4 regions of the Brevibacillus sp. WF146 genome follow, and region 3 is predicted to be linked to each of the others. Evidence: riboswitches for the same ligand, from Rfam matches in the RefSeq annotation. Region 3 holds a riboswitch; each other region holds the start of a gene.

Region 1 (7,222 bases), 310 kb from region 3:
CCTGCCCTCCGTAGATAGGCAGGGCCACCACCCCTTTGTACCGGGCGATCTTGTTCAGCTCTTCCGCTACCTGAACCGCCAATTCGCGCGTCGGCGTCAACACGACCGCCTGGATTTGTTCCTGGTCTACGTTCGCCTTCTCCACCAGGGGAATGCCAAAGGCGGCGGTTTTTCCCGTCCCGGTCTGCGCCTGACCGATCAGGTCCTTGCCCGTCAAGGCGATGGGAATGGTTTGGTCTTGAATCGGGGTCGCTTCTGCGTACCCCACTTCTTTTAGGGCCCGTGTCACCAGGTGGTGCAGCCCAAACTCATAAAACGTTGTCAATGATCGTCAATCTCCTTTTTCTTCATTTCGCTTTCCCGTATCACGAAAAAGAGGGCATGATTCCTTACGCCGGAACATGCCCTCATTTCCCGTGTCATCTCAATGATACCAATTACAAGCGGATGACGTTTGCCGCCTGCGGTCCGCGGTTGCCCTGCACAACGTCAAATTCCACCTTTTGCCCTTCATCCAGGCTCTTGAATCCGGTTCCCGAAATAGCGGAGAAATGGACAAACACGTCGTCCCCGTCTTCGCGCTCAATGAAACCAAATCCTTTTTCCGCATTAAACCATTTGACTTTTCCGATCACGATTGTGGCCTCCCACATGAGAATTTTGATAAAAAGCAAGAAAACCGCAAAACCGTTTCCGCCCCACACCTCATCACGAGGCAGCAAAATCGTTCTCGGGTATTCATGTCTTTTTAACGTGATCTCATCATACCATTTTTTCGCCAAAGAAGCAATCATCGCCGCTTCCGGAAGAAAACGGCGATGAACCGGTTTTACTCGACCCACTTTTTGTACAGCTCGTCAAATTTGCCCTGCAGCTTCATTTCGTCGAGCCATACGTCCAGGTAGCTGGCGAAGATGAAGTCGCCGCGCTGGATCATGTAGGCTTTTTCGCTTTTGGTGAACGGATCGTCCACGCGGGCGGCGTACAGACGCGGATCGTTTTTCGCGTAGACGATCGCTTCAAAGGTGTCGGTGATCATGACGTCGTAGGTGCCGTTGGCCACCAGACCCGGGATGTCCAGGTTGTTTTGCACCACGGTCACGGTTGCGTTCGGCAGATATTCACGCACGAACTTTTCGTTGGTTCCGCCCGGGTTGACGCCGATGCGGACGCTCGGTTTGTTGATGTCCTCGATCGTTTTGTACTTGTCCTTGTCTTCTGCGCGGATGAGCGGCACTTTGCCGAACTGCACGTACCCCTCGCTCAAGTGGGCTGTTTTCTGTCTGTCGGTGTTGCGGGTCACGCCGCCCACGGCAATGTCAAACTTGTCGGCGAGCAGATCGTTCATCAGTGTCGGCCAGGAGGTTTGCACAAAGCGGGCTTCCACGCCCAGGCTTTTGGCGAACTCTTTCATCGCGTCGATGTCGTACCCTTCGTATTGGCCTGTTTTCGGGTTGAGATATGTAAACGGCTTGTAATCCCCGGTGGTTCCGATGCGGATGTACCCTCTCGCGATGATTTCATCCAGCCGGGATTCGTATTTTTTCTTGGCTTCCTGCTTTGCGGCGCTGTCCGCGACGGTCGCCGCCGGTTGGGCCTGTTGGGCACCTGCGGCGGACACATGAGCGGCCACGCCCGTTCCCAGCAGCGAAACCGCCACTGTTCCTGCAATCAGCATGCTTTTCCATTTTTTCATTGTCGTTCTCCTCCCATGGTAGCCGTTTTGTCGGTTTCTCTTGTCGATCTTGCTTGCGGGGCGTCACTGCCCAAGCAGGGGCTCTCTCCTCCCTACACAGGCATCCCCCCTTTTGTCCATCCTGTGTGCGGCTTGAGCCGGCCGGCTGGCCCCGACCTGTGAGGCTTGTGCTGACAGGGGGGCCGCTTCCGTTCCCGCCTCCCGTTACAGCTTGAACTTCCCGAGTCCTTGCTGCAGCTCGCCCACGACCTCTTTCAACTGCTGTACCGACTCGGCGATCTCCTGAATGGCCCGGAGCTGATCATCCGCCGCATCGGCCACGTTCTTCGCGTCTTCGGAAGCGTGTTTGGCGATGGTGTGCATCTCTTCCACGGAGGCGCTGACCTCCTCGGACCCGGCCGACATCTGTTCCGACGCCGCCGACACTTCGAGGATGTGGTCGGCCACATTGCGGGAAGCCTCCAGGATATGGACGAATTTTTCGCGTACTTCCTCGATCAGTTTCACCCCGTCCTGCACATCCTGCTGCCCCGCGTTTATCGTGTCGACCGCGTTCGCCGTGTCCTGCTGGATTTCGGCGATCAATTGAGCGATCTTGGCGGCCGACTCTTCCGACTGGTTGGCCAGCTTCTTCACTTCGCCGGCCACGACGGCAAAGCCCCGGCCGTGCTCCCCTGCCCGCGCCGCTTCAATGGAGGCGTTCAAGGCGAGCAGATTGATCTGCGACGTGAGTCCGGTAATCGTGTCCAAAATGCTCTCGATCTCCTGAGAGCGGCCGTTCAGCCGCTCAATGGCCGACGACACTTTCAAGGTGCCTTCCCCGATGCTCTTCATCTGCCGCACGGCCTGCTCGACGACCGCCGTGCCTTCTTCTGCCTGCTGGGCCGCCTCCCGTGCCGCTTCGGACACCCGCGAGGACGTCTCGGCAATCTTGACGATCCCGCTGGCCATGTCGTTCATGGAGATGGACACTTCCTGGGAACTGCCCGCCTGCGTTTTGGCCCCGTCGGCGATTTGGCGAATGGACGTCCCGATCCGGTGAATCGTATTGGTCGCGTTCTCGATGCCGGCGGACACCTCGCTGGTGACCCGAAGCACCTGATCGGAGGACAGCGTGACGCCGCGAATCAGGTCCTTCAGATGAGACACCGTCTGGTTGAAATCGCGGGACAAAACGGCGATTTCATCCTTACCCTGGACGGTGACGGATTCCGTCAGATCGCCGCCGGCCACCACTTTGACCGCTTGATTCAGCCGCTGAATCGGGCGGACCAGGCGAACCGCCAGCAGATAGACCAGAGCGACGCCGACGACCAACGTCACGACGGAGATGGCCAGCAGGTTGACCGAGAGCTTGTCCACCGGCGCGTGCAGCTCACCGGCGGGAGCGGTGATGAACACGCCCCAGTTCAACATCGTCGAAGCATAGGACGCAAACTGGTCGACGTTGTCCCTTTTATACTGAAGAATGCCGTGCCCGCCTTCCTGAATGGCCTGGAAAGCGGATTGGTACTCCGGAATGTTGGAGTTGAGAATGGATTCCTTCAGCACGAGGTCTTCCTGCGGATGCCAGATGTACGTTCCCTTCTTGCTCACCAAAAAGGCGTAGCCGCTCTGGCCGAACGTCTCGGCGGACACCGTCTTTTGGATCTCGTTGATCGGGATGGTCGAGCCCATGTACCCGTACTGGACGTTGTTTTTCATCAGCGGAACGATGATGGTTACGATGTTGTTGCCCGTCCGCTTGGAGACGACCGGTTCGGAGACGACGATTTTTCCTTCCCCTTTGCCCGCTTCCTGGAAATGGGCCCGGTCGGACACGTCTGTCACGTCCCCTTGGAAGTTGATGACCTTTTTCCCGCTCAAGTCATAGGAAAAGAAGAACGTCTCAAATTCCGGATAGTTCTTCTGGGCCTGCTGGATCAGCTTCAAGTCATGCTCCTTGTTGTTGTCTTCGGACATCAGCTTGCCGATCGTTTCAATCACGGCAATTTTCTGCTGGAAAAACTGGTCGATCTTCATCGACAGATTGGATGCGGTCAGTTCGGCCTCTTTATCCAAACTGGACTCCAGCAGACGCGAGGAGCTCCAGTAGCTTGCCGCACAAACCGAAACAAGGCTGGCGATGAGCAGCAGGCACATCACATACAACAGTTTTTGCTTCAGACTGGTTCCCATGGTGATCCCTCCTAGTGGCGGAAAGTGCGTGAACGGCTTGCCAAAAAAAGCAGACTGCCATCCGACAGCCTGCGATGCCTGCGGTTTGGCAACCCGGCTGTCATAGCTGCATTTACTGCAACCTTAGACCCGTGGCTTTGCGTCCCCGCCTTTCAACGGGTTTGCCCTTTGTCACTTTTTCCCGTGTTAAAATATGCTAAAAGCACTATAGCACAAATTGAAAAATGAGGGCCAGAAAATCTAAAAGATTTCATAAATTTTTAAAATCTGCGCGCTGACGGAACGAAACGCGACCTTCGCACTGTCCTCTTTTCTCCCCTGTCGACCTGCCTCCCCACGAATGAAATGATGGAACGATTTTCTTAAGAATTTTGTAAGGATTTTTACAGCCGATTTGTAAAATATTCTCGGTAAGATAGAGCTGGCTCCGGTACACGACAAGTTTGACGAAGGAAGACGGGTGATGATCATGCCAACGTACAATGTCCTGGTCGTGGACGACGAAGCGGAAATCCGGGACGCGATCGAGATCTATCTGAAAAGCGAAGACATCCACGTGCTGAAAGCAGGTAACGGGCAGGAGGCCCTGGCGGTTTTGGAGCAGGAAGAGGTTCATCTGATCATCCTGGACATCATGATGCCGCAGATGGACGGATTGAAATCGACGTTTGCCATTCGGGAAAGCAAAAACATCCCGATCATCATGCTGTCGGCCAAATCGGAAGATACCGACAAGATTCTGGGGCTGACCATCGGTGCCGACGATTACGTGACCAAACCGTTCAATCCGCTGGAGCTTGTCGCCCGTGTGAAATCACAGTTGAGGCGATACACCCACCTGGGCAACTACACCGCCCGCGAAGACGAAATCCGGGTGCGGGGACTCGTCTTGAACAAGCGGGAAAAAACCGTGTACGTGGACGGCGAGGAAGCAAGGCTCACCCCTACGGAATACAAGATTTTGGAGCTTTTGATGGAGAACAGGGGCAGGGTCTTTTCGATCGAAGAGATTTACGAAAAAGTGTGGAAGGAGCCCTGCCTGAACGCGGATAACACGGTGGCCGTGCACGTGAGAAGAATTCGCGAAAAAATCGAGATCAACCCGAAAGAACCTCAATATCTCAAGGTGGTGTGGGGCATTGGCTACAAGATTGAAAAATAAATACGGGCCCGTCATCGCGCTGGTCCTGCTTGTCCACCTGTCCGCTCTCGCCTTGCTTGCGGCCGCCGATGTGATCCGGCACCGGGAATACCTGGACAAGGATTACTACTTTCGCAGCCCTTCCTTTCACCAACAGTTGACGGAAGTCGTTAACCTGGCCATAACGGTTCATTTCAAGGAGAAGAATGATCCCAAACTGACCGTGACTGAAAAGGTTGGCGCCGATACGCTGGAGCAAATCCGAGAGACGTTTGCGGCCGATCTCCGGGAGAAAGAAGAGGAGATTAAGGGACGCTATGAGGCCAACATCATGGAGGCGGAGCGCAGCGGCAATCACGCCGAGGCCAGCAGACTCGCGCAGGCGCGCGATCAGGAACTGGCCCGAGTGAAGCAGGAAAATCAAAAGCAGATGGATGAGCGAATCATGACATTGGCAGCCGCCCGGGATCAGGAGTATGAACAGGCGAAAAAAGCGTTGGCCGTCAGAGGCGACACCATCAAATACTACATCAAGGATCGGAATACGGGCGAGGTATACACCAACCATTCCTACGACCTCAACATCATCAGGAACCTGCAGAAAAAGGCGGCCTATTCGATCCATTTCCCACTGGCTTCGCCGAGCGATTACCAGATACAGCAGGCAAATGAATTCTTTCTCGCCAACAATCTCGAGGGGTATTTGATTATCCCTCAAGCGGCCGCGGGTTACTCCCGGTTTCAAGACGATTACGCCTATGCACTCGGCATACGGGAGCGACTGCTGAACGAATGTATCCTGTTGGCCGTAAGTGTTATTGCGGCAGTTGGACTCTTCGTTTATCTGCGGAAGCGCAGTCCGTTGGATTTTCCGCTTGCCGACAGATGCGCCTCCTTGTTGCGGCGGGTTCCCCTCGATGCAAGAGGCGCGACAGTTCTCGCGGTCGGGCTGGTCACACTGAGCTGGGTCAGGGACGAATCGTTCTTCTATTTTCCCATCGGCCTGGAACATGTGACGACGCTTTCCTTTACGGCGGCATGCATCGCCTATCTGGGGCTAAACGCAAAAGAGGCATGGCGTTTGATAAACGACCACACGCTCCTCCGGCAGCAATGGGAGTCCAGCTTGTATCGAAAATTCCGCACGCTTCTGGCAGAGAGCTTCGCCAATCGATCCGTATTTTTCAAGGCCAGCCTCGTCTTTGTGCTGACGATCGGCCTGGGAACGGGCATGGGTTTTGTTCTGATAGGCCTTCATTATGGATCGGAGCGGCTGTTTTTGGTGGGGGCATGCTATTCGCTGCTTTACCTTGCAGCCGTGCTGCCGTACATCCTCCGCCGGGTCGCCCTGCTGAACAACATTCTCCGGGGGGCGGACGAAATGGCGGCCGGCAATCTGGATTCTCTCATCGAGGAGCGCGGCAAAGGGAATCTCGCCCATCTGGCCCGCTGCCTGAACAATATCAAGCTGGGACTGGGCCACGCCCTGGAAAGCCAGATGAAGAGCGAGCGCCTCAAAACGGAGCTGATCAGCAACGTTTCGCACGATTTGAAAACGCCGCTCACCTCCATCGTCAACTACGTGAATCTGCTGAAACGCCCCGATCTGTCGCCGGAAGAGGTCAGCAGCTACGTCAATGTGCTGGAACGCAAAACCCACAGGCTGAAGGTGCTGATCGACGACCTCTTTGAAGCGTCCAAAATGGCGAGCGGGTCCGTCGAGCTGCATATGGAGCGGGTCAATGTGGCCGCCCTGCTCAATCAGGCCCTGGCGGAGTTCAGCGATGCCATCGCCGAATCCTCGTTGACGTTCCGGGTTCAGACGGAGAAGCCGCACATCCACGCGCTGGCCGACGGGAAAAAAACCTGGCGGGTCTTTGAAAATCTCATCGGCAACGTCCTAAAGTACGCGCTGCCCCACACCAGGGTCTACATTTCGCTGACCGAACAGGCGAACAGCGTCGTGCTGACGATGAAAAACGTCTCCGCCTACGAGATTGAGTTTGACCCGGACGAACTGTTTGAACGCTTCAAACGAGGCGACCAATCGCGCCACACGGAAGGCTCCGGTCTGGGACTGGCCATCGCCAAAAGCATCATGGAACTGCAGGGAGGGCGGCTGGCCATCGAGCTGGACGGCGATCTGTTCAAAGTGATCGTCGAGTTTCAAAAGGCGTGACGAAGGGGGCATCTTGATGCCCCCTGCT
Region 2 (7,222 bases), 870 kb from region 3:
ACCAGGTCTTCCTCCAGCTCCAAGCCGTTGTCCTCCAGCACCTGCCGAAACGCCTGCAGTCGATATTTATCACTCGTTCGATTCATGTTTCCCAGCAAGATGGCAATCCGTTTGTGCCCCAGCGAAACCAGGTGGGAGGCAGCCTGATACCCCCCCAGATAATCGTCGACAGATACCACGTCGATCGTCAATTCCGGGATGTCCTGCGCAATCAGCGCCACCGGCAGATTCTCCTGCAACAGTTCCTTCAAGACGCGATGATTTCTCGTGGTGGTGCCGATGATGATGCCGTCGACGCTTTTCTGCTTCAACAAGGACAGGTACATGTCTTCCGTTTCCGGGTTGTTGTCCGTGTTGCACATCAACAGGTTAAAGCCCAGTTCCCTTCCCCGGTCCTCCACCCTCCGCGCGACCGCGGCAAAAAAGGGATTGGCAACGTCCGGGATGATGAGTCCGATCGTACGCGTACGCTTTCCCGTCAACGCGGATGCGACCACGCTGGGCTGGTAGCCCAACTGCTCAATCACTTCCAGGACCCGTTTCTTCGTCTTCGCGCTGATCCGGCCGGTATTATTGATCACGCGGGAAACCGTGGATATGGACACGCCCGCTTTCTCCGCAACGTCATAAATGGTTGTCTTCATTTCTCATCCACTTTCGTATCATTCTTTTTCGATTCGGAAATAGGGAAAGCGCTTGCTCTCCTTTCTGTCTTCAGTTTACAGGGTCCCTTTTTGTTTCGCAATTGGATTTTGAGGGAATGATCCCAATTTTCGGGCAATGGCGACGGTCATCGGCGGGATTTTTGCCACAGTTTCCGCCATGCGCAGATGGACTACCCACATACGCATAGAACCCTGGTAACGGATTCGCTCCGGCTCTTGTCGAATCCCTGAATCCCTTGACGAAGGATGGGGGGAATCCTGGGAATCCACTCCATCCATTCGTAAATCGACATGCTTCTCTTCGATTGAAAACAAAAAAATACGGATAAAAATAGTAATGGTTTACAATAACGAATGATGGCGGTGTGAAATGGACTCACATATCTTTGACATCGTTCTTCGATCTGTTCTTGCATTTGCTATTATAATGGTCATTGCTCGTACGCTTGGAAAACCGACGGTTGCCCAACTGACGTATCACGATTTTGTAGCTACGATTACATTGGGCGCGATAACAGCCAATTTGACATTTAACAAGCAAACGAGTGTCTGGGAGTTGATCACCGCATTGCTCACTTTCAGCGGCATAGCGTATTTCCTCATGTATCTAGCACTGAAAAACCGAACGCTCCGTAAATGGTTTTCAGGTCAGCCAACGGTTCTCATCCAAGACGGAAAAATCTTGGAGAATAACATGCGAAAATTGAAACTGACATTAGATACGCTAAATCAGGAATTACGGGAAAAAAATATTTTCAACCTTGAAGAAGTTCAATATGCCGTACTTGAACTGAATGGAAAAATTTCCGTACTTCGAAAACCGAAATACCTACCGGTAACACGAAAAGACTTAAAACTGAAACCCAACATAAGGCAATATTTCCCAATTGAACTGATCATGGACGGCCAAATCATTGAGGACAACTTGAAAGATAACGGGATTACAAAAGAATGGCTCCTATCGCAAGTGAGAAAGCGAGGGCTCTCCATCGAGAAGATTAATTATGCCGTAAAAAGTTCGAATGGATCTTTATATATTGATCCATTCGAAGATCACATTAGCCAACCGATCGATCAGGAATAAGAATCTGCCAAGCGATAGGCCTCCTGCCTCAAGATCACCGGCATACGGTCACGGATGTCTGCGCCAACCTTGTTGGGCCGGCTGGCCGGAACCATTCGCCCCCGCTTCCGGGTCAGGCAGGTAAAACAACATTTCCCTTCGACCCGTTTGTGGATTGCGTGCCATATCAACTCCTTTACACAGTGGTATCGACTGGTCGTAACCCTGTGTAAAGAGATTGGTAGCAAGTCCGCTTTCCTATTTTTTATTGTTCCGGAATCGGATACTCTCTATCCAATATGTCATCCTTGTCACAAACATCCGAATCCTCATCTTCTCCGGCCTGTCTTATTCGATTTCTTTCCTTTTTGATCAGGGAATCAAGATTATATTTTTGCTCCACTACGCACATTTTACTGCCGTCCGCCCCTTCATCGAGCTGGATGTAGACAGGAGCGTCACTGTCCAGGTAATAGCTGACCGGAATGACGGGATCGGTTTTCCTGTAAAATCCGATGGTACCACAGTAGTCGTCCATGTAGTCGGCGACAATAAACTGTCCATTGGAAAGATTTCAGCCTGTCCCGTATGGACGATCTGGTGGTATTGGTTATAGTGCGCCGTCACTTCGAGAAAGGCAGACACATCATAATAGAGTTTCTTCCTTCCACGCCGGCCAATGACCAATGGTTTTCCCTTGAATAGCTTACCTTCAACGATCTCCAGCGCATTTTTCACATAATAGCCCTTTTCATCTTTCTCATCGTAACTGAACGTATAGTACTCCAGGAATTCCCGGATCCGGTCCGTATCATAATACAAGGGAAACTGCACCGAGACGAACAATGTTTTGTTTTTCAGCTCCAACAACGTGAAGAAGAATTCCAGCATTTGAATGCTCTGGCTTTGAAATGAGTCATATTTCATTTCGTAGTCTGGAAGAAAACAGTACTCGTAACAATCCGGCAGCCTGCGCAAGACTCCCTTTTTGATCGCATGCTTGTTCTTTTCTGATGAGAAGTCGATAATCTCCATGGTTGAGTCTCCTTCCGCCTACTCCAGGCCTAAATTTAGCTATTTGACTGTCATAAGTGACTGCTTCTTGGGGTTGATAACTGACTGTGGCTCCAAGCAGCAGCTCTAATGCAATCGTTACTGAAGAAAGTTTGCGGAACATGTTGTCTAAAAATTAAAATGCCCACCTTTATTGAAAATGAGTATAATTTGTTGCTGAGATTTCACCGCTGAAGTTAGGACAATGGAAGTGATACATCGTTTGTCCTTCTTTCAAAACCAACGATAAGTTAATAAAAATTTATGCAAATGGTCTATGATAATTTTTGAAAATGCGTTACAATCGAACTAGCAAAAAGGAAAAATTTACGTTAAGGGCAAACTAACCGAAAGGTTAGGACGCAAAGCTACGGGTCTAAAGTCATAACGACCATGATCGCCGGGCTGCCGGAATTAGTTCTATATCACATGCTCTATTTTCGGCTGCCCTTTTTTGCAAAAGGGGGCTTTTTTATTTTCAAAATGTGAAATGTAGGAGGTTCATCGAAATCAAATAAGTCAAACTCATTTGGCGTACAGTTTATTCCACATTAAAAAACACAGAAAATCGGAGGGAGTACTATGAATTTTGAGTGGACAAAAGACCAAATGATGTGGATTGAAAAGGTCAGACAATTCATGATCGACTTGGATGTAGAAAATGCTTTAAAAAGCGAGAGCGAGCAGCTGCCTTGGCAGATTCGCCAAGCGTCCGGCAAACAGGGACTAATTGGCCTGGATGTTCCGAAGGAATACGGAGGCGAAGGTTTGAGCGCCGTTACAATGGGACTTCTTTACGAGGAATGCGGCAAATTCGGAGTCAACACCCGCGAAGTCATCGGCGCCGGACACGGCAACATGATCGCCAAATTCGGAACTCATGAGCAAAAAAGCAGGTATTTGCCTTCACTCATAAAAGGAGATTTACTGGTGGGCGTCGGTTTGACGGAACCGAACTGCGGTTCCGACCTGGCCGCTATCGAAACGTTCGCTCGCAAAGATGGATCGAATTACATATTGTCGGGCTGCAAGGAATGGGTAAGCCGTGTGGAGGAGGCCGGCGTATTCGTCGTCTTCGCTCAAACGAAGCACGGTTCCGGAACGAAAGGCTTGACCGCCTTCCTTGTCGATATGAACGATCCCAATATCGAGAAATACGCCCTGGAGCCGATGGGAATGAAAGGTTGGTCCTATGGCGGCTTCCGGCTTCACGATGTCGTGATTCCGGCGGAGAACCGATTGGGTCTGGAAGGGGAAGGCTTCCGGATATTCAACCAACACTTCGGCTATTGGCGGGTACTGATGGGAATCATCTGCGTCGGAGCGGCCAGAAAGGCACTGGAGCAAGGCGTGCAGTATGCCAAAGAACGGATGGCCTTCGGCGGTCCGATCGGCCGGTTTCAGTCCGTCATGCACAAAATCGCCGAGCACGCGACCCTTCTGGAAACGGCAAGTCTGCTCAGCCTGAAGGCGCTGGACGTTTTGGACCGCGGTCATTCCAATACAATGGAAGCCTCGATGGCCAAATGGTATTCGACGACCACGGCCTACAAGGCGATCGACGACATGCTGCAGATCCATGGCGCCCGGGGCTACGTCAAGGAATACGGCCTTGAGCAGAAACTGCGCGACGTGCGCGGCCTGATGATAGCCGACGGCAGCACGGACGTGCTGAAATCGTTAATTGGCCGGGATTTGATGGGCAGGGAAATCTACGATGCGATGCTGGGGCGCGCTCGGGAAGAACAACCACTGCGCGTCCTCAATATGGTGCCATAACCTGCCTTACCATATAAAACGGACATCGATATAGACAGGAGAGCGAACCATGACTGTGAATGAAGGACTTGAGAATGTCGTTGTCGCCAAAACCGCGGTCAGCCTTGTCGACGCAGAGAAGGGGAACCTGGTGTACCGGGGATTTCACGCCAGGGATCTGGCCCGCGATAAAAGCTTCGAGGAGGTCGCATATCTTCTCCTGCACGGAAATATGCCGGACGTAGACGAGCGCAAGGACACGCTGGAAAAGTGGGCGTCCGCACGGGAGCTCCCCGCTTCCGTCCGAAACGTCATCGACGCCCTTTCCGAAACGCACGACTTGATGAGCATGCTGCGTACCGCTGTCTCCGCGCTGAGCATCGATAGCCCGGAATATCCGCCTACTTTGCAGCAAGCCACCTCCGTCATCATAAAGCTGCCCGTGATCATCGCTTATTGCTACCGTCGGCTCAAGGGCCTGGAGCCTGTTGCTCCCCGGCCCGACCTCGGGCATACCGCTAACTATTTATACATGCTGAGGGGTACGGAGCCGTCCCCCGTCCATGTTCAGGCGCTGGAAGCTTATTTGAACCTGCTGATGGATCACGGGATGAACAGCTCCACCTTTACCGCCCGCGTGATCGCCTCGACCCGTTCGGATCTCGTTTCCGCGATCACCGGAGCCATCGGCGCTTTGAAAGGACCGCTTCATGGCGGAGCCCCTTCCTTGGTGCTGGACATGCTGAAAGACATCGGCACGAAAGATAACGCTGAGCCGTGGATCAAGCGGCGCTTGGAAAGCGGAGGAAGATTGCCGGGCTTCGGACACCGCGTGTACAAAACGAAAGACCCACGATCCGAAGCTTTAAGGCTCATCGCCACCGAATTGTCAGGCAGTGATGCCTGGCTCGATCTGGCCGTGCACGTGGAGCAAACAGCCCAGGATCTGCTGGCCGTATATAAACCTCACCAAAAGCTGTACACCAATGTGGAGTATTATGCGGCTGCCGTCATGAATGCGATCGGCTTCGAACCGGAGCTGTTCACGCCGACCTTTGCTTTAACGCGGTCGGTAGGCTGGTGCGCGCATATCATTGAAGCCTCCCAAGGCCGTTTGGTGTATCCGGATTCCGCTTACATCGGACGATTGCCTTCTGAATAACGTTTTGGGGAAAAGGAGGCCGATCAATGGCACGCCGACAAATCATTATGTTTTTGGCCACCATGAACGTGTTCATCTTGTTGTACGCGCCTCAGCCGCTGCTGCCGTGGCTGTCCGATAAGTACGGCATCTCGATCGCAACAGCCAGCTTGACGATCTCCCTGACGATCATCGCGCTCGCGGTTTCATCGCTCGCGCTGGCGCCGCTGTTTGATCGGTGGGACCGCAAGAAAGCGATCGGGATTTTTTGCCTGCTGCTGATTGTTCCGAGCGCCATGCTGGCCATAACGGACTCCTTCACCTGGATTTTGGTCTGGCGGGTCGTGCACGGCATGTGCATCCCCGGAGTGACTGCCGTGCTGGTCGCCTACGTGTCCGAAGAATTTCCGGCCGACCGGCGCGGCCGTGCGCTCGGCGCCTACGTCAGCGCCACCGTAGCCGGCGGGTTGGTCGGCCGTGTCATTGCCGGACCGATCGCCGAAGCGTTCTCGTGGCATGCCGTCTTTATCGCTACCGGGTTCTTTTCCCTATTGGTCACCGTTCTCGTATGGCGGTATTTGCCCGCCTCCCAGAATCAAACCAACAGGGCAATCGGCGGGTTTCTGGCGCATTTCCGCAATCCGGCGCTGATCGGCACTTTTTTGATCGGCTTTTCGCAGTTTTTCGCTTTTATCGGCTTTTTCACGTATCTGCCCTTCTATGCTTCCGGCGCTTCGTTTCATCTCAATGCAACACAAATTTCGTTGCTTTATTTTACTTACCTGTTCGGCATCTTTTCCGCTCCGCTGGCGGGGTACTTCTCCGACCGCATCGGCCGGAGAGCGACCATGGCCTTCGGGCATCTGATCGGGGCGTCAGGCATCCTGCTTACGCTTCATCCGTCGTTACCTGCTCTGCTGGCCGGCGCGTCTATTCTCGCGTTTGGAAATTTCGCGTCCCAGTCCGCTACGACAGCCTACGTGACCGATGTCGCGAATGGGTCCAGGGGCGCCGCTTCTTCCCTGTATCTGTTCTTCTTCTATGTCGGCGGAAGTCTCGGCGCTTACATCCCGGGATTATTATGGTCACGTTACGCATGGGACGGTTTGGTCGCGACTACGACATGCATCATTGTACTTGCCCTGCTCAGCAATTATTTCCTGGCAGGAAAAAAGAAGATAACCCATCCCGCAAACACAACGCAAACTTGAGTTATTAGTTAAAGATTACAATTGGAGAGTGTATGCATCGATGATACGTAAAAAAGTAGAAAGGAACCCCAAGCCATCCTCCTTCAAATCTTGGAAATGGAAAAGCATCCTGTCCTCGTTCGCCAGCGTACGCGGCAAACTGTTTCTGTTCTCCTTCCTCATCTTGTTGATTCCGGGGATTGTCATCGGATGGCTGAGCTACGACAAATCGCAATCGCAAATCGAGAAGCTGCTGATGGACAGCGCTACGGAAAACGTGTCTTTAACCAACCGATACATCAACAATTGGATGGATGCGAGACAGAAGGAACTCGACTCGCTATCCAAGCAA
Region 3 (7,222 bases):
CCGCATGCAGCCGGGACGAGCTGGTCGGCCTGCTGCGGGACGCGACCGACGTCCGCCTGTTTGCACTGGCCGAGGCGATCCGCAAAGGGTTCGGCGAGGACGAACTGCACGCCCTGACCGGCATCGATCCGTTTTTCCTGCGAAGCGTGGGCCGGATCGTGGCGCTGGAGAAGCAGTTGGCAAAGAGCGGAACGCTGACCGTCGAGCTGCTGGCGGAAGCGAAGCGGCGCGGTTTTGCCGACGAGACGATCGCCGCCCTGACCGGCCGCACGGCGGCTGAGGTCAAAGCGCTGCGGAATCAGGCCGGCATCCAGCCGTCGTACAAGATCGTGGACACCTGCGCGGCCGAGTTTGACGCCCAGACGCCGTACTATTACTCCGATTGGCAGGGGGGCGACGAAGTGGAGGAGCTTGCCGGGCGCAAAGTGCTGGTGCTCGGCTCCGGCCCGATCCGCATCGGACAGGGGATCGAGTTCGACTACTGCTCCGTTCACGCGGCCAAGGCACTCAAGGCCAAGGGCATCGCCGCCGTCGTCGTCAACAACAACCCGGAGACGGTCAGCACCGATTACGAGACGGCCAACCATCTGTATTTTGAGCCGCTGCACGTGGAAGATGTGCTGCACGTGGCGGAGCGTGAAGGGGTGGACGGCGTCATGGTCCAGTTCGGCGGCCAGACGGCGATCAACCTGGCGGCCAAGCTGGCTGCCGCCGGCCTGACTGTGCTCGGCACGTCGCTGGACGCGATCGAACGGGCGGAGGATCGCGAACGGTTCTACGCGATGCTGCGCAAGCTGGAGATTCCGCACATCCCGGGCAAAGGGGTGTCTTCCCTGGAGGAAGCGGCCGCCGTGGCGGCGGAGATCGGCTGCCCGGTGCTGCTGCGTCCGTCCTACGTGATCGGCGGCCAGGGCATGGTGGTCGCCCATGACGTCGAGGAGCTGTCGGCCACGATCACGGAGTGGCTCAACCTCCCCGACAGCCGCGCCTTTTTCCCGCTCCTGGTGGACAAATTCGTCCCCGGACGGGAAGCAGAAGTGGACGCCGTGTGCGACGGCGAGTCCGTGCTCATCCCCGGCATTTTTCAGCACGTGGAGAAAGCGGGCATCCACTCGGGCGACAGCGTGGCGCTCTTCCCGGCTCCGGATTTGTCCGAGGGCGTCAAACAGACGATCGCCCGCTACACGGAGGCCATCGCCCGCGAGATGGGGGCGGTCGGGCTGATCAACATTCAGTTCGTGATTCACGGCGAGACGGTCTACGTCCTGGAGGTAAACCCCCGCGCGTCGCGGACCGTGCCGATTACCAGCAAAGTGACCGGCATCCCCATGGTGGAACTGGCCGTGCGCGCCCAACTGGGCGAAAAACTGGCCGGCATGGGCTATGGAACCGGGCTGTTGCCGGACATTCCGTTCGCCGTCGTCAAGGCGCCCGTCTTTTCCACCGTGAAATTGAGCGGCGTCGACCCGGCCCTGGGACCGGAGATGAAATCGACCGGGGAAGTGCTGGGACTGGGGCGTACCTTCCCGGAAGCGGCGGGCAAGGCGTTCGCCTTTAAAGACAGCGTGCACCGCCCATGGCAGAGGGGGCAGGTCTGCTTTGTCTCCCTGGCCGATGCCGACAAGACGGACGACGTGCTGCCGGCCATCCGGAAGATGCAGGAACAGGGCGCGGTCTGGGCGGCCACATCGGGAACGGCTGTCTGGCTGGGCGCAAACGGCTTTTCCGTCACGCACGTGGTCGCGGACGAGCGGGATCTGGCAGCGCTGCTGCAGACGGAAACCGTAGCCTTTTCGCTCATCACCGCCACCAAGGGGAACCGGCGCGGCCGCAGCGGCTTTGCTCTGCGGAGCCGGCTGGTCCAGCAGGGGGTTCCGCTGTTCACTGCCGCGGAGACGTTTGCGCTGTACGTGGAAGCCATTACGGAGAAAAGAGGTGACGGGCATGCAGCCTGTGAAGATATTGGATCACTTTGCAAGCGAGCAATTGGCCAGTTGTAAAGGAAAAGACCTGCTCCGCGTCGATGAATTCAGCGGAGAGGAGCTGACTCAGCTCCTGCATTTTGCCGCCTATCTCAAACAGCGGCAAAAAAGCGGTCAACCGTATCAGCCGCTCAAGGGGAAGACATTGGGGATGATTTTCGACAAGTCGTCGACGCGCACCCGCGTTTCCTTTGAAGTAGGCATGTACCAATTGGGCGGCATGAGCATGTTTTTGAGCGGCAAGGAACTGCAGCTCGGACGCGGCGAGCCGATCAGCGATACGGCCAAGGTGATGTCCCGCTACGTCGACGCCATCATGATCCGCACGTTTTCCCACGCCGGGGTGGAGGAGCTGGCCGAACACGCCAGCATTCCGATCATCAACGGCCTGACCGACCAGTTCCATCCGTGTCAGGCGCTGGCCGACATGCTGACGATCTGGGAGCACAAGGGCACGCTGCAGGGCGTCAAGCTGGCCTACGTGGGCGACGGCAACAACGTCGCCAACTCGCTCGTGCTGGCGGCCGCCCTGCTGGGCCTGGACGTGCGCGTCGCCACGCCGCCGGGCTATGAGATGGACGCCGACATCGTGAAGAAAGCGGCCGCGTATGCGCTGGCCAGCGGCGGCCGGGTGGGCGTCACGCACGATCCCGCCGAAGCGGTGAACGGCGCCGACGTCATCTACACGGACGTGTGGACCAGCATGGGCTTTGAAGCGGAAAACGAGCAGCGCCTCAAGGATTTTGCGGGCTATCAGGTAAACGAGCAGCTCGTCCAACACGCCGATCCCGGTTACCTGTTCATGCACTGCCTGCCTGCGCACCGCGGAGAAGAAGTGTCGGCCGGCGTGATTGACGGTCCCCACTCCGTCGTCTTTGACCAGGCGGAAAATCGCCTCCATGCGCAGAAGGCTGTCTTGGCAGCGCTGTTGTGAATATAGTTCTGGGGAAATTTTACCATTCAGAAATTGAAGCTATTAGACTATGAATCTATGATTGCCGAAATTTGTCATGAACGTGTAAAATATAGGTAGGAAGCGCGATGAAGTACAGACTGTATCTGGTCGCTTGGTCTGTATGGAGCCAGTAGCGAATCCGCCCTCTTTTCGAACGGAAAGAGGAAAGAAGAGCACAGGCTGTATGTGGTCGCTTGGCCTGTGTGTCCACAAGTAGCGAAACCAGCTTTCTCCACTATGTAAAAGGGGGGAATTGGAATGAAAAAATGGTTCGTTGCTGTCTTGCTGGTAGCCGGTATTGTTGCTGCAACTTCTGCTAATTATCACATTGGTTAATAATTTCAATGGCAAGGGAAAAACACCGCTTGACTGAAAAGTGGTGTTTTTTCCTTACCGTCTGGGGGATTTTGTATGTTGCTGGATGTCATTCTTCTCTCTTTTCTGATTGCGCTGCTCAGGGGAGGAAAACTAAAAGAAATCCCTACATTTAAAGGAATAATGATGCTGGTTGCCAGTATTGCGCTGCAGATTCTCTCCGCATTTGTTCCCGCGTACGGGGGTATTTTTGTCTCCGCAGCTTATTTGTTTATTCTGGGTTTTTTTCTCATGAACCGGGAATTTGAAGATATCCGCATTCTCATGGTCGGCTGGTTTTTAAATGCGATTGTCATTTGGACGAACGGCGGGAGAATGCCCATTGATCTGGAACAAGCCAAGAAACTGCCCTACGACCTCACTCCGGTACTCAACGGCACCGACTTTAAGCATACGGTCTTGACAGAGCAAACGGTTCTGCCCTTTTTGTCCGATATTATTTATATGCCGTCCATTATTCCGAGGGTGATCAGTATCGGTGATATTTTTATTATGTTAGGGGCATTTCTGCTTGTTCAGCGCTTGATGAACAAGCCGATCTCGTTACTTCAACTTCGAGAAGGTAAAAGTTATGCGACAAAGAGCTGAGAAACGATACATTTTGAAAGGATTACTGGTGATTTTGGGGTTTACCGTTTCCGGTATCCTCATCATTTTGAACTCCCTGCCTTACTGGGAGCCCAGAGAAAACTGGGAAATATTGATTTCCTATGTACTTCTCACCATCATCTCTTCATTTGCGCCCGTCAGGACGTTAAACTATATACTCACACTTAACAACGCCGTTATTTTTTCAGGGATACTGCTCTTCGGTGCGTGGGTCGGAATCTGGTCGGCCGTTATTGAGGCTTTGATTTTATCCGTCCTTGTCAAACCCAATCCCTTAAAAGCTGCCGCCAATTTCGGACAAATTATGCTGACGATATGGGCTGTAGATGTTCTGAAAACGGCGTGCAATGTGCTTCCCGTTCCCACCATGATCACGGATGTAATCCTGGTGGTAGCGTATTGGTTTATTAACATCATGCTTTGCGGATTAGGAATTTCCTATTTTCATAAGTCGAAATGGATACCGACAGTAAAAAATTTGGCGAATGGAACAACGCTTACCTACTTGCTTTTGTTGATTCTCGGCGGCGTCAGTGCACGCCTGGTTGAAACGTTTGGGCTATCCGCCATCGTACCGATGATGGTCGCTTTTGTCCTCATGAGTTTTGTCTTTTATCAATACTACGATAGTCTTACAAAACTGCGCCAAAAAATGGACGAGATCAAATCCTTCAACCACAAATTCCTCACCGCCATGGCCGCTTCCATCGATGCCCGTGACCATTACACGAGCGGCCATTCCCAGCGGGTGGCCCATTGGGGACGGGAGATCGCCCGGGCGATCGGGCTGCCGGAGGAGAAGGCGGAGGAGGTTTATTTTGGCGGGATTTTGCACGACATCGGCAAAATCGGCATTGAGGATCAGATTCTCAACAAACGTGGGAAATTAACACCGGAGGAGTACGACAAGATCAAGCAGCACACGGTGATTGGATATGAGATTATCCTGCAGGCGGGCATGTTTCACGAGCTGCTGCCGGCCATCCGTTCGCACCATGAGCGAATCGACGGCAAGGGCTATCCGGACGGATTGGTCGGCGAGGAGATTCCGCTGATGGCCCGCATTCTGGCCATCTCTGACGCCTTCGACGCGATGGTGGCGGACAGGCCGTACCGCAAAGGGCTGCCGGTAGAGGAGGCCCTGCAGGAGATCAGCCGTGGGGCGGGGACGCAGTTCGACGCCGAACTGGCCTATCATTTCATACGCATCATCAGGCAGCTGCCCCGCGATGAATTGGAAACGATCATTCGGCAGGACGCGCAGCCGCAAAGGCATCTGCAGGAGGTGGCCCGATAGGGGACCCTCCTGTTGACGCTTCACGAGCAGTCCCCGGTGCTCGGACGAGCCCGGGGATTTGCTGTCCGGATGCAGGCCATGCGCGAAAAAATGCGAACAAACGCTTGTCTTTTCACCTGGTCTGGGACATACTGGAATCGGGTTGCATCTTTTTGTGAGGTGATAGCACATGATTCCCACGTATCAGGATGCGGACATTATTCTGAAATTGTACGATCAGTTCGAATCGGAACGGCTGCGGGCCGCGAGACAGTGGTTCGCCACCTCGCTGGCGGAAGAGGAGCTGGATTACGACGCGTTTTTGCGCCTGTATCCGCGCGGCAGCGAAGGCTATAACCACTTTGTCGCGCTGTACGGCTTCTTCGAGATGGTAGGGGTGCTGCATAAAAACGGCCTCGTCCATCCCGACCTGCTGTTTGACATGTGGTTTGTCAACGGCTTTTTCCGCCGGATGTACCCGATTTTCGTCGGATGGAGGGCGCAGGGAGACATTCACGTGGCGGAAAATTTTGAACGGCTGGCCCTGGCCGAACTGAAGTGGATCGGCACGCACAAAGGAAAGGAATACGTTCCCGAGGTGCCTTACGCCCGCAAGTAAGGAAGCGCCGGACAACCATCAGGGTTGTCCGGCTTTTTGCATGTTGGGCGTGATGTCGGCCAGGTCGTATTTCACTTCCGAAAAGTTGCGGATCACCAGTTCCTCTCCGGTGCGGTTCCCTGTTCGCTTGTCAATGACGAGTCGCCATATTTCGTTTAGCCGATAATGTTTTCCTCCCTGCCGCAGAAACGCGTGGTTGCGCTCTTCGACATGGTACGCACAGGGCCATTCCCGGTCGGTGAATACGGCTCCTTTGAGGTGGTTGTCCGTCAGCCAGACCCGGATCTGAAAAGTCTGCCGGGTCGGATTGAACAGGCGCAGGTCGACATAGTTGTAAAACACGCTGGCACCGCTGCCGAACGGGAGGACGCGGTGGTCGTCGGGAAACGGATCGAACTGGTGATGATGCCGCTCCGTCACCTGCAGCGGCGTGTGCAGCGCCATCCAGAAGAGCAAGTTGGCCAACTGGCACAGCCCTCCGCCCACGCCTGTCCTCACTTCCCCTTGCGACAGCAGCAGCCCTTCCACATATCCTTTGGCCGCCGTCGTCTTCCCCACCCGCTGCCAAAAGGAAAACGTCTCGCCCGGTTTGATCAAGAGGCCGTCGATGGACGGCACGGCAATGCCCAGATTGACCACTTTGTTTTCCTGCAGCCGGGGATCGGTGCTTCCCAGCTTTCGCCGCAGCAGCGATTGGTGTCTGTTGCAGGTGAAAGGCAGGGAAGACGCCTGCTGTTCCGCTGCGAACCGCACGCCGCTGATCCTGTCGGATATCGATCGGCAAAGCCGTTTTTGGAATACGCGCACATGGTAAAACACCGGGTGCAGGCGAGATAGCCTCATCGCGGCCGCCTCCTCATCGATTCGTTCTCTATCTTTATTTGTATCATGGAAGAAAGTGGAGCAGAATAGAAAAGTGGTTGTATTTTTATAAATTCGTTTGTATAATTACTCATGAACAAATCTTCGAACAGGGAGAGGGAACGATGGCAAGAGAGAAAATCGTATTGGCCTATTCGGGCGGTTTAGATACATCGGTAGCAATCAAGTGGCTGCAGGAGACGTACAACTACGACGTGATCGCGGTCGCGCTGGACGTGGGCGAGGGCAAGGACCTGGAGTTTGTGCAGAAAAAGGCGCTGCAGGTGGGGGCGCTGAAATCGATCGTGGTGGATGCAAAGGATGCGTTCGCCCAGGAGTACGTGCTGCCGGCGCTGAAAGCGAACGCCATGTACGAAGGGAAGTATCCGCTGGTGTCAGCGCTGTCGCGTTACCTGATCTCCCGCGTGCTGGTGGAGATCGCGGAAAAAGAGGGGGCGGTGGCGGTCGCCCACGGCTGCACGGGGAAAGGGAACGACCAGGTGCGCTTCGACGTGTCGTTTACGGCGTTGAATCCCAATCTGAAA
Region 4 (7,222 bases), 590 kb from region 3:
CCTGTTCGGAGCGGGGCAGGGCATGATCCGCGCCACCGGAACGGCGATGATTACGCAGCGGACCACCCAGGGCCAGGGCGTCACCAGCGGAACGATCAGCTCCATGGACAGCCTGGGACGCATCCTCGGTCCGCTGGCCGGCGGCGCCGTCTACGGATGGTACCAAAGCGGTCCGTTCATCGTCGGAGGCGTATTGATGGTCGTCATGCTGGTCTTGTTCCGCGCCCGCTACCGCCGGCTGCCGGAGCCCAGCGCCCAAGCGTAGGATGCCCACCATCCTTTCGTAATCGAACGCCCGGGGGAAAACGGGGAAGGCCCGGGCTTGACCAGGGCTTCCCCGCTCCATGACAAAAGGGAGTGCATCGATACGGGAATCGTAATCGACACACTCCCTTTCGTTTCAGGAAAAACGCTACACTTTAAACCTGTTTACCGTTTCCATCAAGCCCGTGGCGATTTCACTTAATTGTTGAGCGGTGGACGCCACTTCTTCCGACGATGCGGTCAGTTCTTCGGAAGAGGCTGCGACTTCTTCCGTGGTCGCCGAGTTTTCCTCTGTAACGGCGCTTACCTGCTCCACCCGTTCCATCACGATATCCTTGGACTTCACGATCTCGTCCATGGCCATGTACGTCTTCTTCATCAGAGGGGCGATGTTTTCGACGGAAGCCAGGATATCCGCAAAGGATTTTACCGTGTTTTCCACCGATGTCACCTGCTCCATGACGGAGGCTTCCACGTTCTGGGACGTTTTGATCACTTCATCCGTATCGTTGTGGATCGATTCGACCAACTGGAGAATGGTATTGGTATGCTGCCTGGACTCTTCCGCCAGTTTTCTGACTTCTTCCGCCACCACCGCAAACCCTCTGCCTGCTTCTCCCGCTCTTGCCGCTTCAATGGCCGCATTCAACGCCAGCAGGTTGGTCTGGTCCGATATGCCGGAAATGATATCGGTAATGCCGCTGATCTCCTTGACCGAGTCGGTCAGAATCCCCACTTTCTTGACAACGACTCCAATGGCTTGTTTGATCTCCTCCATGGAGGTGACCAGCTTATCCATTTCTTCTTTTCCGATATGGGCTTTGTTCTCAGCCGTTTCGGTTTCGTCCTTGACGTTTTGCAGTTCCTGATACACATGTTCGATGTTGCTGGTCAACTGCGACAGAGCCCCGACAATCTCGGACAAATCCTGGGCCTGAGTGGCCGCTCCCGCTGCTACGTGCTGCATGGTCGCAGCAAGCTCCTGATAGGATGCCGACATTTCCTCCGAAACAGCCGCCAGGTTTCGGGAATGATCCGTCACTTCATGCGAATTGCTCTTTACCTCTGTCAATGCTTTTTTCATGTTGTCGATGACCACTGACAACGACCTGTTCATCTGGGCAAATTCGTTTTTGCCTTCCGCTTCCAGCGAAACGGTGAAGTCATATGCCGAGAGCCTTGCCAGGACGCTGTTGATCTGAGCCATGGAGCCTTTCATCAGTGTTGTCAGGAGCAGCGTCAGGCCACCAACGATTACGGCGATTCCGACAGCAACTCCAATAAACCGGTTTTTCGCCTGCTGGTATTCCCCGTCGGCTTGATTCACCACTTGTTTCGCCTCATCCGCCTGCAAGGTCACCAGTTTGTTGATATTGGTTTGAACAGTGTCAGCATACTGGGTGAGTTGGGCTCTCTCTTCTTCCGTCGTTGCCACGTTGGACTTCAATCTGCCGATATACGAGTCCACTGCTTCCAGATAACGGGTATAATTTCTGTCGATTTCGTCAATAATGGCCCTCTGTTCCTCGCTCATCTCTTGATTCCGAACTTCTTCGAGGATGCTGCCCGCGCTGGACTTCTGGGTTTCGATCGACTGTACCACATTTTGATCATAGCGACTGGCAAACAACAGTTTTGCGGTTTCAAGCCTGATGCTGTAAAAGTCCGTTTCAAACTGCTTCAGTGCAAGGGATTTGAGCATGTTTTTCTCGTACAGATCGTCCATGTCCTGACTGAACGCTGCCATGTTGTTCAAGGCGGTGAAGGAAAGATATCCGACGGAAACCAATGTGACGACAAATAATGTAAGCAATAATGTGGTGATTTTCACGTTTTTGGCTACGTTCTTGTGTTTTACAACGATTGCATGATGATCTTGCTCATTGTCAACTGCATGTCTTGCTGCCACTTTTGATACCTCCAGGTTTCATGATTACGGTTGCCACTCATCCTTGCCTCTCGTCAATCCCTGCCAAATTCGGGCCCAACCCCCTTTTTCTGCCAAAATAAAAAAAGCCTTCCTGCTAAAAGGGCAAGAAGGCTTAAAAAACAGATTGGCAACCGGCTGCCATAGTAAACGAAGTTACCTTAGGCCCTTAGCTTTGCGTCCCTACTTTTCAATAGGTTTGCCTTTTTTCAAAATATATCAATTGTCAATATAATGGTAACTTATACCGTTGCGTTCCGTCAAGGGGGACACCTTTTCTCCTGCCTGCTCTCCCGGCTAGCTCTCCTGCCGCTCCATCCACTCGCGGTACAGGGCGTCGATCTCCTCCGTCAACCGCTCCAGCTCCTGCTGCCAGCCGATCCGTTTCCGGTAGTCCGTCTCGCCGCCGGACAGCAGGGCCATCACCTCATCCCGCCGGGCTTCCCGCTCGGCGATCGCCCGCTCCAGTTCCGCCAGCTTGTACGGGTTGGGCCGCTTGCGGGAGCTGGCCGCATCCGGGCCGGAACCGGCCGGTTTCATCGTGTGCGGCATCGTTTCGGCATGCGGCCGCTTTTCGCTTTGCAGCGGCTCCCCCGCTTTCCGCGCGTTCTCCGCCGTCCGGCTGCCAGCCCCGCTGTGCCGCTGTCTTCGTTTTTCCCGCGCCTCTTCAAAGGTTCCCTCGTCGTGGACCAGCCGGCCGTTTTCCACCCAGTAGACGCCGTCCACCATCTTTTGCAAAAAGTACCGGTCGTGGGAGACGATGAGCAGCGATCCCTGAAAGCCGGCCAGCGCCTCCTCCAGCGTTTCGCGCGCCTCAATGTCCAGGTGGTTGGTCGGCTCGTCCAGCACCAGCAGGTTGACGTCCTGGTGCATCAACTGCGCCAGCCGCAGGCGCATCCGCTCCCCGCCGCTCAACTGGCCGATCCGCTTGAACACCTGTTCGCCGTAAAACAAAAACGCGGCCAGCCGGTGACGCGCTTCCGCCTCGGAGACGGCCGCCGTCTCCCGAAACACGTCGATCACCCGCCGCTCCTGGTCCCCCTCCAGCGCCCGCTGGGAGAGATAGCCGAGCTTGACACTGCTTCCGATCCGCACCGTTCCCGCGTCGGGCGGAAGCTCGCCCACCATCATCCTGATCCACGTCGACTTGCCACAGCCGTTGGGTCCGAGGATCGCTTTTCGCTCGCCGTACCGCAGCAGGAGGGAGGCGCCGTCAAACAGCCGCTTCCCCCCGAACGACTTGCTCACGCCCTCCGCGACCAGCACCTCTTCGCCGCTCCGCTCCGCCTTGTGAAACGCCAGGCCCATCCGCTCCGCTTCCAGACGGGGCCGTTCGATCCGCTCCAGCCGGTCCAGCGCCTTTTCCATGCTTTTCGCCCGGCGGTGAAACGCCTCGTTGGGCGGATTGGAGCGGTTGCCCCACTCCTTCAGCCGTTTGATCGCTTCCTGCATCTTTTTGATCTTTTTCTGCTGCTCCTGGTACTCGGCAAACTGGCGCAGCAGCCGCTCCTCCCGCTCTTTGACGAAGGTGCTGTAGTTGCCGGTGTAGTGTTCCGCCACGCCTCCGTCGAGGTGGTAGATGGAACTGACCACCGCGTCCAGAAAGCAGCGGTCGTGCGAGATCATCAGCACCGTTCCCGGATAGTCGCGCAAAAACCCCTCCAGCCACTCCATCGCCTCCAGGTCGAGATGGTTGGTCGGCTCATCCAGGAGAAGAACGTCGCTCTGCTGGCAGAGCAGTTTGGCCAGTCCCGTCTTGGTCTGCTCCCCTCCGCTCAACCGCGCAAAGGGCGTGGACAGAAATCCCTCGGAGAGACCCAGGCCGTCCGTCACCTGTGCCATGCGGGCTTCCCACTGATAGCCGTCCAGCCGCTCAAACTCGGACTGCAGCGTCTGGTAGCGCCCGATCAGCCGCTCCAGCTCTCGGTCCGCTTCACCGACGCGGCTCATCTCCCGCTCCAGTGAGCGCATCTCTTCCTGTATCGCCAGGACGTCGCCAAAGGCGCTGGCGATCACGTCCCGCGCCGTCCATTCCGGCGGGTACTGCGGCGTCTGCGGCAGGTAGGCCCAGCGGATGCCCTTCGCCCGGAACACCTCTCCCGCGTCGGGCTGCTCCAGGCCGGCCAGCAGCTTGAACAGCGTGGTTTTGCCCGCGCCGTTCGGTCCGACGATGCCGACCCGCTCGCCCGCCTTGATCTCCAGCGTGACATCCCGCAGAACGGGGTCCGCTCCGTACGACTTTTGCACGTGTTGGGTCGCGATGATGATCATGGAAAAACGCCTCCTTGGGGTTGTGCCACCGCCCTGCCCGACAGACAGGTCCGGCCAAGCGGGCCCGCTCCCGCCCCGGAAACGTTGGAAACGCCTCCTGCTCCGGGCAGCACACTCGCCGGCGGCCTTTTTTGGACGCAAAAAAGCCGCAGGCCTACACCTGCGGCATCGTCGCGCAATCGGACAGTCGATGGGTTATCGATGCATGGTACGCCTTGGTTGATTCCGCTCAATTGTATGACCAAAAAAGGGCAGACTACCCCCTTGGCGGATTCCCTCATGCGTCATGCTGGTAACTTCTACCACAAACCACGCTTGAACGGCACCAAACACGTACCTGCACCTCCTTCCCCAGGATGATCGTACCAATCTTTTCTATCTTATTACTTTACAGCATCCGGGTGGGAAAGGCAACAAAAAGCCAGGCCCTCATCGGCCCGGCTGGCTGTTCTTCTGCTGTTGAAACAGCGGCTGTTTCGTATCGGCATCGTAAAACTGGACGGTTGTGTTCGGCGGCAGTTTCGCCCGGGCGATCAGATACGGGTAGGTGATCACCTGGGCGTAGATCCTGCCCGGGTCCGGCTTGGTCTGCTTGACGTACACCTTGAGCTGTTCCAGGCTCCACTCCGTACCGGTCACCTTCAATCCGTAACCGGGATTGGGCGCCTGGCCGAGGGCGATCACGTACAGGCTGCCCAGCTTGTGTACGCCCCGCTGCTCCTTCACCTTCTGGACAAACGCTTTTTCCTCTGCGCTCAAAAGCGCGTTCTCGAGCACCTTGAACGCATCATCGTCTCCTTTCGGCTTCACGATATCCACCTCCTTCGTGCTTGGGTTCCAACGGATCGAAAGCCCTGCCTGTTCGATCACCCAGCGGAGCGGCAGATAGACGGTGCCGTTGTACTGCCGGGCTCCGTGCTCGATCGTGGTCCACTTCCCGTCGACGGCCGCTTCGTCGGTGTGCAGTTTGAAAGCAAGTGTCCTGTTCGACGGCAGCGTCAGCACCCCTGTATCGCCCTCCACCTGCCAGGCGGCTTGCAGAATCCCGCTCACATCCTCCGCGGCCGTGTAGGTCCGCTGGTTCACGGTAATGGCCTCGTGCTTCCACTGCGCGGCGTGCCCGTTCACCGTGATCTTGGCGTTCACGGCAGCCCCGGCCGGAATGGCGAGGAGCAGTTGCAGCCCGACGGCGCAGGCCACAGCCTTCTTCCATTTCATGCGCAATTCCTCCAATCTGTTACATCCTGTATTGCTGTTCACCTTGTATGACTGCATGGAGATGGGTAATGTTTCATGATAAGCCAAAACCGATCCGACCGCGGTCAGCGGATCAACAAACTGCCCACCATCAGCACGGCGGGAATCGTCAAGAGCGCGAGCAGCGTGGAAAAGACCGTCGTCATTGCGCCCATCTCCTCATCGGCCGCGTACCGGGCGAACAGGATGGACGCCATCGCCACCGTCGGCATGGCCACCTGAACGACCGCGACGCGGGTAATCTCCGCGTCCACATGCAGCACGGACAACAGCAGCGCCGCCGAGAGCGGAAACACAAACAGCTTGAACGTGATCGGCACGCCCAACAGCGGTAGGGACACCTGCGGCTTGCTGCGCAAGAGGAGCGGCAGCAGCATGCCGATGTACAGCATCGCCAGCGGCGAAGCCAGCCGGGCCAGCGCGGCGGCCAACTGCTTCACCGGTTCCGGCGGCGTCAGGCCGGACATCGCGAAGCCGAGACCGGCGACGATGGCGATCATCGGAATGTTGACCATCGCTTTCAGTCCCTTCAGCGAGAAGGCCCCTTTCTCCTGCAGCATCATCACCGCCACGGTCCACATGACAAAATCAAGCCCGGCGTCAAAGACGGCGGCGAGCACCGCCCCTTTCGGCCCGAACAGGGCGGCGCACAGCGGAAGGCCGATAAATCCAGTATTGCCCAAGCCGGAGAGAATAGCCAGTTCGCGCCGCTTTTTGGCAGACAGCGGCAGCGTCCGCGCCCCCAGCCAGCCGATCAGAATGCCGAGACAATTCAATAGTACGGAAACAGCGAATATTGCAAAAATTTGCAGCATGAGGCGGTCGTCAATCGGCGTTTGAAATACCCCGTCCAAAATGATGCAGGGCATCGCCACATTGACGATGATCGTGATCAGGATCTGGCGGGAATCGGCCGCGAGCGGCTGTCGGCAGCCGATCACCGCACCGATGCCGATGATCGCCGCCATCACCAGGATCGATTGGATGAGCGTGTTTATTTCCATCTTCGACGACCTCCGGTGCCTCTTCCCGGTTCTACATCTCCACCGGCTGCCAGGAGAGGCCGTTCGGTTCCCCTTTTTCGCAGGTGCGCAAAATGTCGCCGCAGACGGGAATCGCCTGCTCCAACGGTACGCACCAGGCGGCGGGAAAAGCCACCTCGCTGCCCTCGATCGTCAGTGTCGTCATGACGGCCGGCGGCTTGTCCTGCGCCAGCACGTAATGGCGCTCGACCGGCTCGTGTTCTTTCCACTGGACCAGGACGAGTCCCTGATTCCCGCCGGCCACCACCAGATCCACGTGGTCGCCGTACGCGGCGTGCACCAGCGTCCGGGTCGTTCCGTCCAGTTGGGCGATCGCCTTCAACACCTCGTGCCAGGCCGTGTGGTTTTGCTCCGTACCGGTTTCGTCCGTATACATGCGCCAGTCGTTCAGCATCGTGAAATCTCCTTTTTTCTCTCCGGCGCCATATCGCCACGAGCGCCGCCGGAGGTCCGTTTTTCG

The links. A riboswitch is a leader RNA that binds a small molecule or an ion and turns the genes downstream of it on or off. The one in region 3 is predicted to bind cyclic di-GMP.
Region 1: another riboswitch for cyclic di-GMP. It lies ahead of A6764_RS01995 (methyl-accepting chemotaxis protein); the one in region 3 lies ahead of A6764_RS03355 (DUF5317 domain-containing protein).
Region 2: another riboswitch for cyclic di-GMP. It lies ahead of A6764_RS07540 (acyl-CoA dehydrogenase family protein); the one in region 3 lies ahead of A6764_RS03355 (DUF5317 domain-containing protein).
Region 4: another riboswitch for cyclic di-GMP. It lies ahead of A6764_RS06170 (methyl-accepting chemotaxis protein); the one in region 3 lies ahead of A6764_RS03355 (DUF5317 domain-containing protein).

Annotation. Positions count from the first base shown of each region.
Region 1 is NZ_CP109943.1:369,399-376,620, reverse strand. It holds gene A6764_RS02010 (degradosome RNA helicase CshA) at 1-325, opposite strand, end outside; gene A6764_RS02005 (cold shock domain-containing protein) at 438-653, opposite strand; gene A6764_RS02000 (transporter substrate-binding domain-containing protein) at 830-1,696, opposite strand; gene A6764_RS01995 (methyl-accepting chemotaxis protein) at 1,901-3,874, opposite strand; cyclic di-GMP riboswitch class I at 3,959-4,050, opposite strand; gene A6764_RS01990 (response regulator transcription factor) at 4,344-5,036, shown strand; gene A6764_RS01985 (sensor histidine kinase) at 5,014-7,194, shown strand.
Region 2 is NZ_CP109943.1:1,542,959-1,550,180, reverse strand. It holds gene A6764_RS07555 (LacI family DNA-binding transcriptional regulator) at 1-644, opposite strand, end outside; gene A6764_RS07550 (DUF421 domain-containing protein) at 1,036-1,749, shown strand; gene A6764_RS07545 (hypothetical protein) at 2,131-2,763, opposite strand; cyclic di-GMP riboswitch class I at 3,109-3,194, shown strand; gene A6764_RS07540 (acyl-CoA dehydrogenase family protein) at 3,364-4,560, shown strand; gene A6764_RS07535 (citrate synthase/methylcitrate synthase) at 4,610-5,701, shown strand; gene A6764_RS07530 (MFS transporter) at 5,728-6,891, shown strand; gene A6764_RS07525 (methyl-accepting chemotaxis protein) at 6,932-7,222, shown strand, end outside.
Region 3 is NZ_CP109943.1:676,716-683,937, forward strand. It holds gene carB (carbamoyl-phosphate synthase (glutamine-hydrolyzing) large subunit) at 1-2,000, shown strand, start outside; gene argF (ornithine carbamoyltransferase) at 1,945-2,916, shown strand; cyclic di-GMP riboswitch class II at 3,009-3,091, shown strand; gene A6764_RS03355 (DUF5317 domain-containing protein) at 3,349-3,900, shown strand; gene A6764_RS03360 (HD-GYP domain-containing protein) at 3,884-5,218, shown strand; gene A6764_RS03365 (DUF4760 domain-containing protein) at 5,388-5,816, shown strand; gene A6764_RS03370 (VanW family protein) at 5,835-6,659, opposite strand; gene A6764_RS03375 (argininosuccinate synthase) at 6,803-7,222, shown strand, end outside.
Region 4 is NZ_CP109943.1:1,269,688-1,276,909, reverse strand. It holds gene A6764_RS06175 (MFS transporter) at 1-265, shown strand, start outside; gene A6764_RS06170 (methyl-accepting chemotaxis protein) at 413-2,173, opposite strand; cyclic di-GMP riboswitch class I at 2,318-2,405, opposite strand; gene abc-f (ribosomal protection-like ABC-F family protein) at 2,489-4,462, opposite strand; gene A6764_RS06160 (stalk domain-containing protein) at 4,892-5,680, opposite strand; gene A6764_RS06155 (AEC family transporter) at 5,785-6,723, opposite strand; gene A6764_RS06150 (Imm1 family immunity protein) at 6,755-7,156, opposite strand.